3 regions of the Kribbella sp. NPDC050281 genome follow, and region 2 is predicted to be linked to each of the others. Evidence: riboswitches for the same ligand, from Rfam matches in the RefSeq annotation. Region 2 holds a riboswitch; each other region holds the start of a gene.

The links. A riboswitch is a leader RNA that binds a small molecule or an ion and turns the genes downstream of it on or off. The one in region 2 is predicted to bind ZMP and ZTP.
Region 1: it holds a riboswitch for ZMP and ZTP, as region 2 does, so the genes downstream of both, AB0I34_RS04270 (glycine hydroxymethyltransferase) here and AB0I34_RS19945 (tetrahydrofolate dehydrogenase/cyclohydrolase catalytic domain-containing protein) in region 2, are expected to answer to the same signal.
Region 3: it holds a riboswitch for ZMP and ZTP, as region 2 does, so the genes downstream of both, folP (dihydropteroate synthase) here and AB0I34_RS19945 (tetrahydrofolate dehydrogenase/cyclohydrolase catalytic domain-containing protein) in region 2, are expected to answer to the same signal.

Annotation. Positions count from the first base shown of each region.
Region 1 covers NZ_JBFAKS010000003.1:5,239-7,492, reverse strand. The annotation lists gene AB0I34_RS04270 (glycine hydroxymethyltransferase) at 1-932, opposite strand, end outside; ZMP/ZTP riboswitch at 961-1,042, opposite strand; gene AB0I34_RS04265 (acyl-CoA dehydrogenase family protein) at 1,069-2,254, opposite strand, start outside.
Region 2 covers NZ_JBFAKS010000017.1:56,626-58,879, forward strand. The annotation lists gene AB0I34_RS19940 (beta-N-acetylglucosaminidase domain-containing protein) at 1-1,071, shown strand, start outside; ZMP/ZTP riboswitch at 1,072-1,160, shown strand; gene AB0I34_RS19945 (tetrahydrofolate dehydrogenase/cyclohydrolase catalytic domain-containing protein) at 1,191-2,033, shown strand; gene AB0I34_RS19950 (phytanoyl-CoA dioxygenase family protein) at 2,056-2,254, opposite strand, start outside.
Region 3 covers NZ_JBFAKS010000004.1:192,656-194,909, reverse strand. The annotation lists gene AB0I34_RS06725 (NUDIX hydrolase) at 1-127, opposite strand, end outside; gene folP (dihydropteroate synthase) at 106-927, opposite strand; ZMP/ZTP riboswitch at 971-1,060, opposite strand; gene AB0I34_RS06715 (winged helix-turn-helix domain-containing protein) at 1,075-1,623, opposite strand; gene AB0I34_RS06710 (glycoside hydrolase family 18 protein) at 1,820-2,254, opposite strand, start outside.

The DNA.
Region 1 (2,254 bases), on a different contig from region 2:
TGGCCGAGCGGGCCACCCAGAACCATCGGGCAGCCGCGGTCGACGGCGTCGGCGTACTCCGGCTGGCACAGCACCATGCCGCCGCGCGGGCCGCGCAGCGACTTGTGCGTGGTCGTGGTGGTGACGTGCGCATGCGGGATCGGGTCGAAGTCGTCGGTGAAGACCTTGCCCGCGACCAGGCCGGCGAAGTGCGCCATGTCGACCATCAGCGTCGCGCCGACCTCGTCGGCGATCTCGCGCATCGTCGCGAAGTTCACCTTCCGCGGGTACGCCGAGTAGCCGGCGATCAGGATCAGCGGCTTGAACTCCCGCGCCTTGCGGGCGACCTCGTCGTAGTCGAGCAGCCCGGTCTCCGGATCGGTGCCGTAGGAGCTCTGGTGGAACATCTTGCCGGAGATGTTCGGCCGGAAGCCGTGGGTCAGGTGGCCGCCGGCGTCCAGCGACATACCGAGCATCTTCTGGTCACCGAACGCCCGGCGGAGCTTGGACCAGTCCTCCTCGGACAGGTCGTTGACGTGCTTCGCGCCCGCCTCGGCCAGCGCCGGGGACTCGATCCGCTGGGCCAGGATCGCCCAGAAGGCGACCAGGTTCGCGTCGATGCCGGAGTGCGGCTGGACGTAGGCATGCGGCGCGTTGAACAGCGCCGTGGCGTGGTCGGCCGCGGCCTGCTCGACGGTGTCGATGTTCTGGCAGCCCGCGTAGAAACGGTGCCCGATGGTGCCCTCGGCGTACTTGTCCGAGAGCCAGTTGCCCATCGTCAGCAAGGTGGCGGGGGAGGCGTAGTTCTCGCTCGCGATCAGCTTCAGCGAGGAACGCTGGTCGGCCAGTTCGGCCTTGATCGCGCCGGCGACGGTGGGTTCCACCGCGGCGATCACCTGGAGCGCGTTGTTGTACGCGGCCGACGCGGCGGCGGCGTCGAAGGGTTGAGTCATCGTTGTCTCTCCTGCGGTTGCAGTGGGTCGTAGGCACCCAGGCGCACGGTGCCGACAGTCTTCGCTCCCCGGTGGTTCTCCACCTCAGCGCGCCAGTCGCGACGCGGCCACCCTATCGTGCGGACGCGGCTCGGAGTCAGAGGCTGCGGTCGGTGATCAGGCCGAACGGCGTGGTCCGCGGGAGGGTGCCGAAGACGCCGCCCCAGTCGTTCGCCAGCCGGGACGCGACGAAGGCGTCCGCGACCGCGGGAGTCGAGTGCCGGACGAGCAGGGACGCCTGCAGGCAGAGCGCCATCCGCGCCGCCAACCGGCGGGCGCCCGCCTCCGCGCCCTCGACGTCAGCAAGCGCTTGCAGTACGTCGTTCACCGCCGTGTCCAGGCGCTCGTCCGCACCCCGCGCCGCCCCGACCTCCAGCAGCCAAGCCTCGAGCGACTCGGGCCTTCTGAGGGCTCGCAGTACGTCGAGTGCGTTCACGTTCCCCGACCCTTCCCAGATCGAGTTCAGCGGGGACTCCCGGAACAACAGCGGCATCCCGGATTCCTCGACGAACCCGTTCCCGCCGAGACACTCCAGGGCTTCGGCGGCCATGAACGGCGTCCGCTTACTCACCCAGAACTTCGCCAGCGGCAGCCCGATCCGCCGGAACGCGGCCTCCTGCTCGTTGCCGTCGGTCGACGCATCGACCGCCGCCGCAAGCCGCATCGCGAGCGCTGTCGCAGCCTCACTCTCGAGCGCCAGGTCGGCCAGCACGTTCTGCATCGCGGGCTTGTCGGCGAGCAGATCACCGAATGCCGACCGGTGGCGGGTGTGCCAGAGCGCCTCCACCAACGCGCGCCGTTGGAGAGCGGCCGAACCGAGGACGCAGTCCAGCCGGGTCGCGGCCACCATCTCGATGATCGTGCGGACCCCGGCGCCCTCGTCGCCGAGGCGGTAGCCGACCGTGCCGTGGAACTCGACCTCGCTGGACGCGTTCGACCGGTTCCCGAGCTTGTCCTTCAGCCGCTGCAGGGCAAACGCGTTCCGGTTGCCGTCGGCAAGCACGCGCGGGACGACGAAGCAGCTCAGTCCGTCCGGCGCCTGCGCCAGGACCAGGAAGACGTCGACCTGCGGTGCCGAGCAGAACCACTTGTGTCCGTTCAGCTGGTATTCACCGTCGTCACCGGCCGGCGTCGCGGTGGTCAGGTTCGCCCGGACGTCCGAGCCGCCCTGCTTCTCGGTCATCCCCATCCCGGCGAGTACGCCGCTCTTGGTGGCCGCAGGCAACCGGCGTACGTCGTACTGGCGCGAAGCCAGCTGTGGGACCCACTCCTTGGCGAGCCGT
Region 2 (2,254 bases):
CTGGGGGCACGCGCGTTCAACGTGGCCCTGGACGACATCGAGTACGAGAAGTGGCACAGCACCGAGGACGAGGAGAAGTACGGCGCCGGTGGGGGTGGGGCCGGGCGGGCGCAGAGCGAGTTGCTGAACCGGATCCAGCGCGAGTGGGTCGTGACCAAGCCGGACCTCGCCCCGCTGCAGATGGTCCCGACCGAGTACTACAACGTCGACGAGACGCCGTACAAGCAGGCGCTACGGGAGCTGATGGACAGCGCCGTGGTCGTGCACTGGACCGGCATCGGCGTCGTACCGGAGACGATCACGACCGCACAAGCAGCCGAGGCGAAGACCGTGTTCGGGCACGACATCCTGATCTGGGACAACTACCCGGTCAACGACTACGCGGCCGCCCGGATCCTGCTCGCGGCCTACAGCGGTCGCGAGCCTGGCCTGGCCGACCAGGTCGTCGGCGTGATCTCGAACCCGATGAACCAGGCCGGGGCCAGCAAGATCGCGCTCTACTCGTTCGCCGAGTTCGGCTGGAACCCGGCGACGTACGACGAGCAGGCCTCGTGGCACCGTGCGCTCGCCGAGCGGGCCGGGGGAGACGCCGAGACGATCGCGGCGCTGGAGGTCTTCGCCGACCTCGCCACCTATGACGGCCGGCTGCACCTGGTGAACGCGCCGGTCCTGGCCGCGCAGACCGCCGCGTTCTGGAAGACCTGGAAGGCGGGCGACCTGGCCGGGGCCATCGCGCAACTCGAGCCGTACCTCGAGGCGATCGAGAACGCTCCGGCCCGGATCCGCGCTGGGGTGTCCGACCCGTCGTTCGCCGACGAGGCCGGAGCCTGGCTCGATGCGACCTTCCTCTGGGCGCAAGCACTCCGCGAGTCCCTCCGGCATCTCGAAGCAGTGGCCGAAGGCAACAGCTCGGACGCCGCCACGACCCGGGACCAGATCGACCACCTGGTCACCCAGGCCAAGACGATCCGCGACACCCGCCTGCCACACTCCAAGACCCATCCCCAGCTCGGTGACCCTGTCATCGAGACCTTCCTGACCGAGGCGACGGAGGGCGGCCGGGTATCCTGAGCGGTGGACCGCGACTGGCGCTGAGGTGGACGACCACCGGGGAACGGTCCGCCGACGATCCGGCCGAGCCGCGCGCCTGGGCACTTGACCTGTTGTCGACGCCCAAGGGAGCGCGCGCTATGACTGCCACTTTGATGACCGGTACCGACCTTGCCGCCGAGATCGTGGCGAAGACGGCCGACCGGGCCCGTGCACTGCAGGAGCGGACCGGGGTCCAGCCGTGCCTGGCCACCGTGCTGGTCGGTGACGACCCCGCGTCCGCGACGTACGTGCGGATGAAGCAGAACCGGTCGAAGAAGGCGGGCATCGGGTCGCTGAGCGTGGTACTGCCCGCGGAGACGACGACCGAGGAACTGGTCGCGGAGCTGACCAGGCTGTCCCAGGACCCGGCGGTGCACGGGATCCTGCTGCAGCACCCGGTGCCTGCGAAGATCGATGAGCGGGCCGCGTTCGAGGCGATCGACCCGGCCAAGGACGTCGACGGTGTGACCACGCGGTCGTTCGGTGCGATGGCGTTCGGTGAACCCGGCTTCCGGTCCGCGACGCCCGGCGGGATCATCCGCCTGCTCGAGGCGTACGACGTACCGATCGCCGGGGCGCACGCGGTCGTGATCGGCCGCAGCCCGATTCTCGGCAAGCCGGCCGGGATGTTGCTGCTGGCATCGAACGCGACCGTCACCTACACGCACTCCCGAACCACCGACCTGCCCGCGATCGTCCGGACCGCGGACATCGTGGTGGCCGCGGTCGGCCGGGCGAACTTCGTCCAGGGCGACTGGCTCAAGCCCGGCGCTGTCGTCGTCGACGCCGGCTACAACGAGGGCAACGTCGGGGACGTCGACTTCGCCGCCGCGGCCGAGGTCGCGAGCCTGATCACACCGGTCCCCGGCGGGGTCGGTCCGATGACGATCGCCCTGCTCCTGGAGCAGGCCGTCGACGCCGCCGAGGCACAGACCCGCTAGGGCACGGCTCTAGAGACGTGCTCTAGCGATCGCAGCCGCCGTCCTTGTCGGCGCGGGAATGCGGGCGGGCGATGTCGTCGATGCCCTTGTAGGCGTACGGGTCGGTCCCGGCCACCATCACGATGTCGCGGTAGTCGTGCTTGCCGACATGGACGCCGGCCGGCACGGAGTGCCACGGGAGCAGCGACTCCGCGTTCATGTAGTGGCTGGCGAGGGCCCGG
Region 3 (2,254 bases), on a different contig from region 2:
CGCCGGGTTCGAGAGTTCCGCTGAGAGGGGCCCAGTATCCGGGCATGCGCGCCTCCGGGCCCCGGCGGATGACGAGTACTCGGTCGGCTTGTCGCAGTACGGCGACTATCGCTTCGTGCTGAGGCATTCGACGCCATTCGTCAGAGTGGTGTGGACGATGAGTGCGGTGGAGAGGGCGGCCGGGTCGTGGGTGCGGATGTAGTCCGCGCCCTGGGTGGTGGCGTGGAGCTCGGCGGCGAGGGTGGCGGGGCCGATGTCGGACAGGGCCGTGTTCGTGAGCGTGCGCAGGAAGGACTTGCGGGACGGGGAGACGAGGACGGGGAGGTTGTAGCGGGTCTTGAGGCGGCTGAGGTTGGCCAGGACGGTGAGCGACGGCTCCGGAGTACTGCCCAGGAAGTAGCCGAGACCGGGGTCCAGGATCAGGCGGTCGCGGGTGATGCCGGCTGACTCGAGGGCGGTGACGCGGGCATCGAAGAATCGCTCGATGGCCGGCCAGATCGTCTGTGGCTCGGTACGGACCCTGGTGGCCGGACCGAGGTGCTGGACCGAGTGCATCACCACCAGCCGGCACGTCAGCTCGGCCAGTTCGTCGTACCGACGTGGGTCCGGGAAGCCTTGGATGTCGTTCAGGTACGTCGCTCCGTGCTCGGCGGCGTACTGCTGCGTCGCCGGATGGTAAGAGTCGACGGACAACGGTAGGTCGCCCAGCGCATCCAGCACTGGAGCCAGCCGGGCGATCTCCTGCTCGGGCGTCACCTTGGCGGCATCCGGGTGGCTGGACGCCAGGCCGAGTTCGATGATGTCGGCGCCGCCGGCGTGCAACCGGCGCGCATGGGCGATCGCGTTGTCCGCCGCCAGGTAGCGACCGCCGTCGGAGAACGAGTCCTCGGTGATGTTGACGATGCCGACCAGCAACGGTCGATCCATGACTCGATTCATGACCCGATTCATGACATGGCCTCCCGGTCGATCCAGAAGCCCAGGCGCTCGGCGTACGTCATCCAGACGAGATCGCTCCCCGGTGGTTCGCCCACCTCATGCGCCAGTCACGACCCGGCGCAAACGCTACCTCAGTTACGCCGTCGGGAGCAGGTGAAAACCCACGCCGCGGACCGCGTGGATGGTGACGGTGGCGCCGAGGTTGGCGAGCTTCTGGCGGAGCCGCTTCACCACGGAGTGGATGTGCGAGCCGTGGCCGAGGTGCTCGTTGCCCCAGACAGCGTGGTGCAGGTGCTGGTACGTCCAGACCCGGCCGGGCTCCTCCACGAGGCAGTGCAGGAAGTCGTGCTCGAGCCGGGTCAGCGGGACCTCGCGGTCCTTCCACCGCACCACCCGCCGGTCGACGTCCAGGTACAGCTCCTCGTCCAGCACCGGCTCGGGTTCAGCGGTGGGCACTGCCATGATCTGGGCAGGCTGCTCGGCGATGGGCAGCACGGTCGGGGTCAGCACAACCGGTCCGGCCGACGACGTCACCCCGGTCAGCGCGAGGAAGGTACGAGCCTGCTCGGCACTGGAGACCAGCAACAACGCGTCCGCCCCACCCAGCAACCGTGCGAGCTGCACCCGCTCGGCCGTGGACGTGGCCACACCGATGATCAACGACGAATCCGACGGCCTCTCCATGCGCGCCCCTCCCCTGTCAACCCCGACCCGCACTAAGTACGGTTTACGGCGGGAAGTAAGTCAAGGGATTCCCTGCGCGGGGGCCTGGCACAAATGCGAACTGTCCAAGACAGGACAAGACCACTGACCCGAAGAACCGCCGGCCGGCCCAGGACGGTGGGCGCGGCCGGCGGTCCGGTCGGCGGTTCAGGTGGTGTCAGCCGATCGACTTCACCGCGGTGATCAGCGTCCCGTCGGAGGTGTCACCGGACAGCTCCCAGAAGAACGCACCGCCCAGTCCCTGGGTGTTCGCGTACGACATCTTGCCGCGGATCGTGTCGGGGGTGTCGTACCCCCACCACTGCCCGTTGCAGAACGCGTACGCCGTACCGCCGACGGTCCCGGTCGACGGGCACCGGGTCGAGATCAGCTTGTAGTCCTCGATCCCGGCCTCGTATTTGCCCGGCGCCGCACCCGTGGCGGCGCCACCCGGAGCAGCCTGCGTGACGCCGGTCCATCCACGGCCGTAGAACCCGACGCCGAGCAGCAGCTTCGACGCAGGGATGCCCTTCGCCTTCAGCTTCTGGATCGCCGCGTCGCTGTAGAAGCCGGGAGTGGGAATCCCGGAGAACGACGTGAGCGGCGAGTGCGG